One region of the Streptomyces sp. NPDC048361 genome, then DNA from elsewhere that is predicted to be linked to it. Evidence: riboswitches for the same ligand, from Rfam matches in the RefSeq annotation. Region 1 holds a riboswitch; the other holds the start of a gene.
The links. Region 1 has a riboswitch for glycine ahead of gcvP (aminomethyl-transferring glycine dehydrogenase). Riboswitches for the same ligand answer to the same signal wherever they lie in the genome.
Positions count from the first base shown of each region.

Region 2: linked by a shared signal. The riboswitch ahead of gcvT (glycine cleavage system aminomethyltransferase GcvT) and the one ahead of gcvP (aminomethyl-transferring glycine dehydrogenase) in region 1 are both predicted to bind glycine.

Region 1 covers NZ_JBEZKW010000044.1:53,550-59,446, reverse strand. The annotation lists partial or broken gene AB0D31_RS24115 (DNA polymerase IV) at 1-1,190, shown strand, start outside; gene AB0D31_RS24110 (PRC-barrel domain-containing protein) at 1,631-2,008, opposite strand; glycine riboswitch at 2,144-2,251, shown strand; gene gcvP (aminomethyl-transferring glycine dehydrogenase) at 2,445-5,330, shown strand; gene AB0D31_RS24100 (DUF5999 family protein) at 5,449-5,655, opposite strand.
Region 2 covers NZ_JBEZKW010000019.1:112,883-118,779, forward strand. The annotation lists gene AB0D31_RS14110 (ABC transporter permease) at 1-946, opposite strand, end outside; gene AB0D31_RS14115 (enhanced serine sensitivity protein SseB C-terminal domain-containing protein) at 1,316-2,113, opposite strand; gene AB0D31_RS14120 (enhanced serine sensitivity protein SseB) at 2,281-3,054, opposite strand; gene AB0D31_RS14125 (AAA family ATPase) at 3,198-3,806, opposite strand; glycine riboswitch at 4,111-4,208, shown strand; gene gcvT (glycine cleavage system aminomethyltransferase GcvT) at 4,362-5,480, shown strand; gene gcvH (glycine cleavage system protein GcvH) at 5,581-5,897, shown strand, end outside.

The DNA.
Region 1 (5,897 bases):
TGCGGTCGGCGATGCCCATGGCGCAGGCCCGGCGGCTCTGTCCGAACGCGGCGTATCTGGTGCCGCGCTTCCAGCTCTACCGCACGATCAGCGAGCAGGTCATGGAGCTGCTGGGGCGTCTGTCGCCGCTGGTCGAGCCGCTCAGCCTGGATGAGGCCTTCGTGGACCTGGAGGCCGGTGGGGTGGCCTTCGGGACGGCCGCCGCGCGGAAGGCCGGTGAGCGGCTGCGCAGGGACATCAGGGCGGTCACGGGGCTCAGCGGCTCGGTCGGGCTCGCCGGGTCCAAGATGCTCGCCAAGATCGCCTCCGAGGAGGCCAAGCCGGACGGGCTCTTTCTGATCGAGCCGGGCACCGAGCGCGAGCTCCTCGCCCCGATGCCGGTGCGCACCCTGCCGGGCGTGGGGCCCGCCACCGGCGAGCACCTGCGCCGTGCCGGCATGACCACGGTGGCAGATCTCGCCGAGGCGGGCGAGGACGAGCTGGTACGGCTGCTCGGGAAGGCGCACGGGGCGTCGCTGTACCGGATGGCCATCGGGTACGACGACCGGCCCGTGGTGGCCGAGCGGGATGCCAAGTCCGTGTCGGTGGAGGACACCTTCGACGTGGACCTGCACGACCGGGTACGCATCATGACCGAGGTAGGGCGGCTCGCGGAGCGGTGTGTGCGGCGGCTCCGGGCGTCCGGGCACTCGGGCCGGACCATCGTGCTGAAGGTCAGACGCTACGACTTCTCGACGCTGACCCGGTCCGAGACGCTGCGGGGGCCCACGGACGACCCCGCGGTGGTGCGCGAGGCGGCGGGGCGCCTGCTCGACTCCGTGGACACCATGGGCGGGGTGCGGCTGCTCGGGGTGGGGGTCACCGGGCTCGCCGACTTCACCCAGGAGGACCTGTTCGCGCAGGCGGCGGGGGAGCGGGCGGCCCAGGAGGAACCCGAGGGTGCGGCCGAGGAGGCGGTGGCGCCCGCGCCCGAGCCGGAGCCCGCGGAGGACCCGGCACGGCGGCGATGGCTCGCCGGACACGATGTGCGGCACAGCGAGTACGGTCCGGGATGGGTGCAGGGCAGCGGTGTCGGGCGCGTCACCGTGCGCTTCGAGACCCCGACCTCACCGGCCCCGGGCCGGGTGCGGACCTTCCGAGTGGACGACCCAGGACTCACCCCGTCGGAGCCGCTGGCCCTGGTCGAGGCGCCCGGGGTGGACACCGAGGTGGACCCGGGCGCGGTGACAGAGGCGGACCCGGGCGCCGACAGCGAGGTTGACCGGAGGGCAGCGACCGAGGCGGGCCCGGGCGCGGTGACAGAGGCGGTCCCGGGCGCCGACAGCGAGGTTGACCGGAGGGCAGCGACCGAGGCGGGCCCGGGCGCGGTGACAGAGGCGGTCCCGGGCGCGGTGACAGAGGCGGTCCCGGGCGCGGCGGCAAAGGCGGACTGGGGCGCTGGCACCGAGGCAGACTCGGGCCCACCGATCGAGGTAGACCCGGGCGCGGAGGGAACGGCGGAGGAAAAGGCTGACCCGGGTGCGAGGGGACAGGTAGAAGAAAAGGCTGACCCGGGGAGGGAGGGACAGGCAGAGGGCAAGGCCGGCCCGGGTGCCGGGAATCAGGTAGCCGGAGGACCGGGGGCGTGGGGTCAGGCGTCGCCGTTGGCGAGGCGGCCGAAGTCGCGGTCGGACGGCGGCGGGCCGGGTTCGGGGGCCGCGATGTCCAGACCGTAGTGGTGGTACAGCTGAAGCTCCTGTTCCGGGGAGAGATGGCGGCCCACGCCGAAGTCCGGCGCGTCCTTGATCAGACTGCGCTCGAACGGGACGTGCAGCGCGTCGTCCACCACGGTGCTGGGTTCGAGGGGGACGAAGGCGTCCCGGCTGAACAGGCCGGTGCGCACGGCGGCCCACTCCGGTGCGCCCGTAGCGTCGTCGAGGTAGACCTCGTCCACCGTTCCGATCTTGCGTCCATTGCGGTCGTACGCCTTGCGGCCGATCAGGCTGCGCGGATCGATATCGGTCTGCACGGTCCCTCCAATTGGTCGCAACCGGTCAGAACTGCTCCATAAGCACTACAGAAGTGCACATCGTGGGTGTTGGCCACTTGAGCAGTTGAACAAAGAATCGGCTCGGAGCGCGCTGGTAGGCTGGCAAACGGCTGCTGACCCCGTGCGGGAGAGTCCACCGAAGTGCTCACTGAGCGCCACGGCGGACGCCGAAGGAGCAACTCCTCCCCGGAATCTCTCAGGCCCACGGACCGCACGGACGAGGTCACTCTGGAAAGCAGGACGGGGGACGCACGGGCACTTCGGCCCGGGCGGAACCTTTCCTCACCGACGGTGAAAGCCGGGTCGCACCCATGCGCCCGGTGAAGCTCTCAGGTTGAGATGACAGAGGGGGAGGCCGTCCGGGTACCCGCGCCGTGGTACCCCTCGCAGGTCGTGCGACCAGGAGGCCTCCGTAATGACCGCCAACCGCATTCCGCTCAGTCAGCTGGAGCGTGGCATTCCGTTCGAGCAGCGCCACATCGGGCCCGATGCCGAGGCGCAGGCGAAGATGCTCGCGCAGGTCGGCTACGGCTCGCTCGACGAGCTGACCGACGCCGCCGTCCCCGCCGTCATCAAGAGCGCCGGAGCGCTCGGCCTGCCCGAGGCGCGGACGGAGGCCGAGGTGCTCGCCGAGCTGCGCCGGCTCGCCGACCGCAACCAGGTGCTCGCCCCGATGATCGGCCTCGGTTACTACGGCACCTTCACGCCGCCGGTGATCCTGCGCAACGTCATGGAGAACCCGGCCTGGTACACCGCGTACACGCCCTACCAGCCGGAGATCTCGCAGGGCCGCCTCGAAGCGCTGCTCAACTTCCAGACCATGGTCGCCGAGCTGACCGGCCTGCCGACCTCCGGCGCCTCGCTGCTCGACGAGGGCACCGCCGCCGCCGAGGCTCTCGCGCTCTCCCGCCGGGTCGGCAAGGTCAAGGGCGGGGTCTACCTGATCGACGCCGACACCCTGCCGCAGACCGTCGCCGTGATCCAGACGCGCGCCGAGCCGACCGGTGTCGAGGTCGTCGTCGCCGACCTGAGCGACGGCATCCCCGCCGAGGTCGCCGAGCGCGGCGTCTTCGGCGTGCTGCTCCAGTACCCGGGCGCCTCCGGCCGGGTCCGCGACCTCAAGCCGGTCATCGACGCGGCCCACGAGCTCGGCGCGATCGTCACCGTCGCCGCCGACCTGCTCGCCCTCACCCTGCTCGCCTCGCCCGGCTCGCTCGGCGCGGACATCGCCGTCGGCACCACCCAGCGCTTCGGTGTCCCGATGGGCTTCGGCGGACCGCACGCCGGCTTCATGGCCGTCCAGGAGAAGTTCGCCCGCAGCCTGCCCGGACGCCTGGTCGGCGTCTCCGTCGACGCCGACGGCAACAGGGCCTACCGCCTGGCACTGCAGACCCGCGAGCAGCACATCCGCCGCGAGAAGGCCACCAGCAACATCTGCACCGCCCAGGTGCTGCTCGCCGTCATGGCCGGGATGTACGCGGTCTACCACGGGCCGGACGGCCTGAAGCAGATCGCCCGGCGCACCCACCGCTACGCCGTCCTGCTGGCCGGGGGTCTGAAGGCCGCCGGTGTCGACGTCGTCCACGAGGCGTACTTCGACACCCTGACCGTGCGCGTTCCCGGCAAGGCCGCCGAGGCCGTCGCCGCCGCCCGCGAAGGCGGGGTCAACCTCCACCAGGTCGACGCGAACACCGTCTCCCTCTCCTGTGACGAGACCACCACGCGGGCTCAACTCGCCGCCGTCTGGGCCGCGTTCGGGGCCGACGCCGATGTGGAGGCGCTCGACGCCACGGCCGCCGACACCCTGCCGGACGCGCTGCTGCGCGACGACGAGTTCCTGACCCACCCGGTCTTCCACCAGCACCGCTCCGAGACCGCGATGCTGCGCTACCTGCGCAAGCTCGCCGACCGCGATTACGCGCTCGACCGCGGCATGATCCCGCTCGGCTCCTGCACCATGAAGCTGAACGCGACGACCGAGATGGAGCCGGTGACCTGGCCCGAGTTCGGGCAGATCCACCCCTTCGCGCCGGTCGAGCAGGCCGCCGGTTACCTCACGCTCATCCGTGAACTGGAGGAGCGTCTCGCGGAGGTCACCGGGTACGACGCGGTCTCCATCCAGCCCAACGCCGGGTCGCAGGGCGAGCTCGCGGGTCTGCTCGCGGTCCGCGCCTACCACCGCGCCAACGGCGACACCCAGCGCACCGTCTGCCTCATCCCGTCCTCCGCGCACGGCACCAACGCCGCGAGCGCCGTGATGGCCGGCATGAAGGTCGTCGTCGTCAAGACCGCCGACGACGGCGAGGTCGACGCCGCGGACCTGCGCGCCAAGATCGAGCAGTACCGCGACGAGCTCTCGGTGCTGATGATCACCTACCCGTCCACGCACGGGGTGTTCGAGGAGCACGTCGCCGAGATCTGCGGCCTGGTCCACGAGGCCGGCGGCCAGGTGTACGTCGACGGCGCCAACCTCAACGCGCTGGTGGGTCTCGCCAAGCCGGGCAAGTTCGGCGGCGACGTCTCGCACCTCAACCTGCACAAGACGTTCTGCATCCCGCACGGCGGCGGCGGCCCCGGCGTCGGCCCGGTCGGCGTGCGTTCCCACCTCGCCCCGTACCTGCCCAACCACCCGCTCCAGCCGAGTGCGGGCCCGGCCACCGGCGTCGGCCCGATCTCGGCCGCCCCGTGGGGCTCGGCCGGCATCCTGCCGATCTCCTGGGCGTACGTACGTCTCATGGGCGGCGAGGGGCTCAAGCGGGCGACCCAGGTCGCCGTGCTCGCCGCCAACTACATCGCCAGGCGCCTGGAGCCGCACTACCCGGTGCTCTACACGGGCCCCAACGGGCTTGTCGCGCACGAGTGCATCGTGGACCTGCGGCCGCTGTCGAAGTCGACCGGTGTCAGCGTCGACGACATCGCCAAGCGCCTGATCGACTACGGCTTCCACGCGCCGACCATGTCGTTCCCGGTGGCCGGCACGCTCATGATCGAGCCCACCGAGTCCGAGGACCTGGGGGAGATCGACCGGTTCTGCGACACGATGATCGCGATCCGCGGCGAGATCGAGAAGGTCGCATCCGGCGCCTGGCCGGCCGACGACAACCCGCTCGCCAACGCCCCGCACACCGCGGCCGCGCTCGGCGGCGAGTGGAACCACGCCTACAGCCGTGAGGACGCCGTCTTCCCGGCCGGTGTGTCGGCCGCCGACAAGTACTGGCCGCCGGTGCGCCGCATCGACGGCGCCTTCGGTGACCGCAACCTGGTCTGCTCCTGCCCGCCGATGGACGAGTACGACCACTGATCCCACGCATGCGTAAGGGCCGGTTCGGGGTGTGTTCCCCGGGCCGGCCCTCGTGTTGTCCGTACCGGACGAGCCCGCTGAGGACCGGTCCGTACGGGAACTGCCCGTACGAGGCCGCCTAGGCGGCCGTCGCCACCTGTTCCGCCGTGAGCGGCCGGTGCGGGGCGATGATCTGCCCGTCCGGCAACAGCTCACCGGTGTCCTCGAAGAGCAGGACGCCGTTGCACAGCAGGCTCCAGCCCTGCTCCGGGTGGTGTGCCACGGGCTTCGCGGCTTCCCGGTCGGCGGAGAAGGCTGTCGGGCAGGCTGGCAGGTGCTTGCACATGGATGCGTTCTTTCGCTGCGTCGTGGTGAGTGTGCTGCGGCTCGATGCGTTGTTCATGGCCGCCCCCCCGTAGTCAGTCGGTCGGTCCGATCCCAGTGTTGCCCCACGGGCGTCAATCCGCAGGGATTTCGCGGCAGCGCTTCCTACTGCTTAATGACGTATCACCCGTGCGGACGGTTCAGCTCAACTGGCCTGTCTTTTCGGGTGGTTCGCAGTGGCCCGAGCGGACTAGGCCGGATGGC
Region 2 (5,897 bases), on a different contig from region 1:
ACGCCAGGACGGTCACGAAGATGGCGAGGCCAGGCACGATCATGAATTCGGGATCGACCTGGTAGAAGGTCACGGCCTCGCGGAGCATGCCGCCCCAGGAGGCCTGCGGGGGCTGGATGCCGACACCGAGGAAGCTCAGGGAGGCCTCGAAGAGGATGTTGGTCGGGATGAGCAGCGTCGAGTAGACGGTGATCGGGCCGACCAGGTTGGGCATCAGTTCCCGGAACAGGATGTACGGGCCTCGGGCGCCCATGCCCCGGGCGGCGTCCACGAACTCCCGCTCGCGCAGGGCGAGTGTCTGACCACGGACGATGCGGCCCAGGTAGGGCCAGTTGAAGAAGCCGATGACGAAGATCAGCACGCTCAGGTGCAGCGGCAGGCCGTTGAGGCCGAACGCGCCGCCCTGGAGGGTGGCCGAGATGGCGATGGCGAAGAGCAGGAGGGGAAACGCGAGGAAGGTGTCCATCAGGCGGCTGATGATCGCGTCGACCCGGCCGCCGTAGTAGCCCGCGACGACACCCATGATCGCGCCGATGACGTTCGACAGGATGGTCGCGCCGAAGGCGACGACCAGCGACACCCAGGAGCCCTCGAGCACGCGGGTGGCGATGTCACGGCCGAACTTCGGGTCCACGCCCAGCGGGTGATCGAGGCTTATCCCGCCCATGCTGCCCTTGGGCAGCGAGGTGTTGGGGTCGATCAGGTCCTGATGGAACGCGTTGGGGTCGAGGCCGAGCATCGCCTGAATCGGACGCGAGAGGATCGCGACGAGGATCAGCAGGAGCACGATGGCGCCGCCCGCGACGGCGACGCGGTCCTTCTTGAACCGGGTCCAGGCGATCTGACCCAGGGAACGACCCTCGATCTGTCCCTTTCCAGCACCCGCCAGCACGGCTTCCGGCTGCGCCTCGGCAGCCGTCCCGGTGGTCTCGATCGGTGCGGTCACGGTGAGCGACCCCTCTCGCCGGTGGTGACCGGCCTGCGCCTGCCGCGGATTGCGGCTTTGTCGACTTGCTCACGATCACGAGATCGTCGACCTCGTGTCTGAGTCGCGAGTCTTCAGCGTGTTCGCGATCACCCGCCAGATGTGACGGGGAATGTATGCGCAAACGTGATGCGGAAAGAGGGTTTCCGTTATACGGACGCAGATGAACGGGGGGCGGACACGCGGAAGTTGGGGCGCATGCGACGCGGGGGGCCATTGCACCCTTCCCCCCACCAGAACGGACATTCACGTTGCGCGCAGAGGAAGTTGAGGGGCTTTGTGCTGGTTCGGCGGCCGCCCGCAGGGGTGGTGGAGCGGAACGGAGCAGGATCAGTACGCGCGGGGCGCGGGCGGCGGGTAGCCGTACCCGGACGCGTCGGGTGCGGGGCCGGCTTGGGCGCCACGGTCGTAGAACGGCCGTGCGTTGGCTTTCAGCCACATGGCGACCGGGTCGTAACCGTCGGACATCGCCACCGTGGAGACCGCGAGCCCGTCGGGCACGGCCGCGACGGACTGCTGCATCATCGCCCGCACCGCCTCGACCGACTGGGCGCCGGTGTCGTAGAGATCGAGACCGATGGCGAGGTAGGGCGCGCCGAGCGCGGGCCGCACCCAGGCGCGGCGCAGCGAGCGGACGACCGGGGTGCGGTGCGCGTTCTGTGCGAGCAGGGCGTAGAACTGCGGGACCTCGACCGCCGGTTCGCCGAGGCCGAGCGGGCCGGCGGGCATCCGGTCGAGGCCGGTGGCGATCCGCCGCAGATCGGTCCAGGGGATGCCGATGCCGCCGCCGGGTGCGTGCGGATTGAGCCAGATGCCGTACCGGTCGGGGTAGAGGGCGCGGGCGACGTCGAGGGCGCCCGCCACGTCGTGCGCGCGGTTCCAGCCGCTGGCCGAGAGCTCCTGCGGGGAGGTCACGCAGGGCGCGTACGCGACGCCGTCGACCTCCATGTTTCCGTACTGCGCGTCCGGCGAGCCCGGCCGGCCGTTCCACAGCAGCATCCAGAGCCGGCCGGATGCGGGATCGGCGAGGGCGTGGAGCAGCGCCTCGTACAGGTCGTAGCGCCCGGGCGTCACCTGGCGCAGCATGTGCTCGACCTGTCCGGCCGCCGCGGTGCCTGACGCGCTCACCCTGGGTTCCGCCCCTCTTCGATCCACCGTGCCGACGCCTGCGCCGCCCCGCCGCCCCGGGCACACGCGTGCGGCTGCGGGGCTGCAAGGGTCATGAAACCAGGTTAAGCCGCGGTACTGACATCGCCATGGCCTGCGAAGGCCGGCCGCGACGTACCCGTCGTCCGCTACTGGGCCCGGGCGTAGAAGGGGCGTACGCGGTCGCGCATCCAGGTGGCGACGGGATCCTGCGTCACGTCGAGCAGCACCAGATGGACCGGCCAGCCGACCGGGACCCGCTCCATCGCGCGACCGAGCGCCTCCATCGGGGCGTTGCGGCCCGCGCCGTCCCAGGTGGAGAACTCCACGCCGATGAAGAGGGTGGGCGACTCACCTTCGATGGAGGCGAGCGCGCGGCGGGCGCTGAGCACCACGCCGGTCGCGTCGAACTCGGTGGCCGCGGCGTTCAGAAAGTCGACCGGGTCCTCCTGCCAGTCGGGCTCGAAGAGGCGTACCCGGGCGCCGGACGCGGGTCCGTCGAGTGCGGTACGCCCGGTACGGCACAGCTCGGCCACGGCCGGCGGGGGCAGCGGCATCCCGACGGCGCCCTCGGGGTTGACCACGATGCCGAGCTGCGGCGGCAGCCCGCGGGCGAACTCGACGGCCGGCGCCACCGCGAACGACATACGGGCGCCGACGCACTGGAGGAACTGCTGCTCGGAGCTGTAGACGGGGACGTAGGGGGCGCCGTCGAGCTCCATCGTGGGCAGATCGAGGTCGGTGCTCTGCTGGCTGCCGCCGTTGGGCAGCGGCACCCAGACCGCGTTGCGGCCGAGCACCTCTATCAGCCGCGGGCCCGCGTCGGGCTGCCCGAGGGCCGCGGCCAGCGCCTCCTCGAGTTCGTTGCCCGGCCAGCCTCCGCCGCCGAGCGGATGCGCGAACGCCTGCTCCGGAAAGTTCATGTGTGCTGTCCTTCTCCCCCTGCTGCCTGCCGGCTCTCCCCCGACGGTCCGCCGGCCCGCACGGCCGTACCCCACGACCCTAACGCCGTACCCGCGGCGGCGGGAAAGCCGCGACGAGAGGGCCACGCGCACACCACCCGGCGCTACTGCGCGAAACCGATCCGCCGCACCACGCAGGCGGACTCCCGGTCGAGCAGGACGGCGGTCGCGCAGCCGGTGGGCAGCCGGCCGGCCTCCACCTGGGCGATGAGGCGGCGGGCCGCACCGCGGTGCCGGGCGAAGGCGTACGCGGAGACCCAGCGGCCCCGGGCGGCCTGGCCTTCGAGGGCGGTGCCGGCCGGCACGTCGAGCACGACCAGACGCAGCGCCCGTCCCCTGCGCCGGGCGCCCCGGCCCAGCCAGTGCCGCACCCACGCCTGCGTACCGCAGTCATGGACGACGAGGCTGTCACCGGAGCGCAGCGCCCACCACGTCCTGACGAAGTGCGCGGTGCGGGTGAGCGGGCGGTAGAGGGCGTACGGGATCTTGGGCAGCCGGCGCTGCCAGGCGAGCCGGGTGTCCTGGGAGTCGATGTGGCGGTCGGTGACGGTGCGGCGCATCAGGGTGGTCTTGCCGCTTCCGGGCAGGCCCGACACCACGACGACGTCCCCCGCGTCGAAGAGCAGCTCCGGCGGGGTGAGCTCGGGCCGCCCGCGCAGATCCCGTACCGCCCCGCCCCCGGCGCCGGCCTCACCAGCCGCTTCGCGTGCCACCTGCGGGTCGCGCGCCGCGCCCCCCTCGCGCACCGGCACCCCGCATGGCTCCCGTACCCCGCATGGCTCCGGCACCCCGCATGGCTCCGGCACCGCGCGTGGCGCCGGCACCGCCCGGCCGGGGCCGTCCGGTGCGGACACCTCCCGCACCTGACCACTCTCGCGTCCCGCCGTCATGGCACTCCCCCCTGTTGCTTCCGCGTCCCTTGCCCCCGGAGTGTAAAGAGTGAGTAATAGCTCACCGGCGATGTGCCGCTTCCGGTGGCCGTGCAATGATGTGCGCGCCAACTCCATACAGGCCGTTCGAATCCGCGCGGGAGAGTCCTCAGCAGCAGTGAGCTGGGGCGCCGAAGGAGCAAGTTCCTCCCTTGAATCTCTCAGGCCCCGTACCGCGCGGGTGAGGCAGATCTGAAAAGCGGGCCGTCCCCTGCCGGGCGGTCCCACCCAAGGTGCAAGCCGTGCCGCGCAGCGCGCGCCGGTGAACCTCTCAGGTTCCGATGACAGATGGGGAGGATGTCCTCGACCGTCATGCCCCGGGACCTTGGAGCACCATCCATGAGCAACGCCCCCCGCCTCACCTCCCTCGATGCCCTGCATCGATCGCTGGGCGCCACGATGACCGACTTCGCGGGCTGGGACATGCCGCTGCGGTACGGGAGCGAGCGCGACGAGCACAACGCCGTACGGACCCGCGCCGGCATCTTCGACCTCTCCCACATGGGCGAGATCACCGTCACCGGGCCCGACGCGATGAAGGCGCTGAACTACGCGCTCGTCGGCAACATCGCCACCATCGGCGTGGGCCGCGCCCGGTACACGATGATCTGCCAGGAGGACGGCGGGATCGTCGACGACCTGATCGTCTACCGCCTGGGCGAGGACGAGTACATGGTCGTCGCCAACGCGGGCAACGCGCAGATCGTGCTCGACGCGATCACCGAGCGCGCGGCCGGCTTCGAGGGCGCCGAGGTGCGCGACGACCGCGACGCCTACGCGCTGATCGCCGTGCAGGGCCCCGAGTCCCCCGGCATCGTGAAGTCCGTCACGGACGCCGACCTCGACAACCTGAAGTACTACGCCGGTCTGCCCGGCACCGTCGCCGGCGTGCCCGCGCTCATCGCCCGCACCGGCTACACCGGCGAGGACGGCTTCGAGCTGTTCGTGGCGCCCGAGCACGCCGAGCAGCTGTGGCGCGCACTGACCGAGGCGGGCAAGGACGCGGGCCTGGTGCCGTGCGGCCTGTCCTGCCGCGACACCCTGCGCCTGGAGGCGGGCATGCCGCTGTACGGGCATGAGCTGACCACCGCGCTCACGCCCTTCGACGCCGGTCTCGGCCGGGTCGTGAAGTTCGAGAAGGACGGCGACTTCGTGGGCCGTACGGCCCTGGAGGCCGCCGCGAAGAAGGCGGAGACCAACCCGCCGCGCAAGCTGGTCGGCCTGATCGCCGAGGGCCGCCGGGTGCCGCGCGCCGGGTTCGCCGTGGTGGCGGGTGGCGAGGCCGTCGGCGAGGTCACCTCGGGCGCCCCGTCCCCGACGCTGGGCAAGCCGATCGCCATCGCCTACGTGGACGCCGCGCTCGCCGCGCCCGGCACGGCGGGCGTCGGCATCGACATCCGCGGCACGCACGAGCCGTACGAGGTCGTCGCGCTGCCCTTCTACAAGCGTCAGAAGTGACTCGCGCCTCCCTCTGCCCTCCCCCTTCTCGTCTCGCCGTCCGAGACACTCGACGAGACCCCGTCAGCAGCACTCCCCCGCGTACAGGAGAATTCAGGTCATGAGCAACCCCCAGCAGCTGCGCTACAGCAAGGAGCACGAGTGGCTGTCGAACGCCGAGAACGGCGTCTCGACGGTCGGCATCACGGAGCACGCGGCCAACGCGCTCGGTGACGTCGTGTACGTACAGCTCCCGGAGGTGGGTGACACGGTGACCGCGGGCGAGACCTGCGGCGAGCTGGAGTCCACCAAGTCGGTCAGCGACCTGTACTCCCCGGTCACCGGTGAGGTCGTCGAGGCCAACCAGGACGTCGTGGACGACCCTTCGCTGGTCAACTCGGCCCCGTTCGAGGGCGGTTGGCTCTTCAAGGTGAAGGT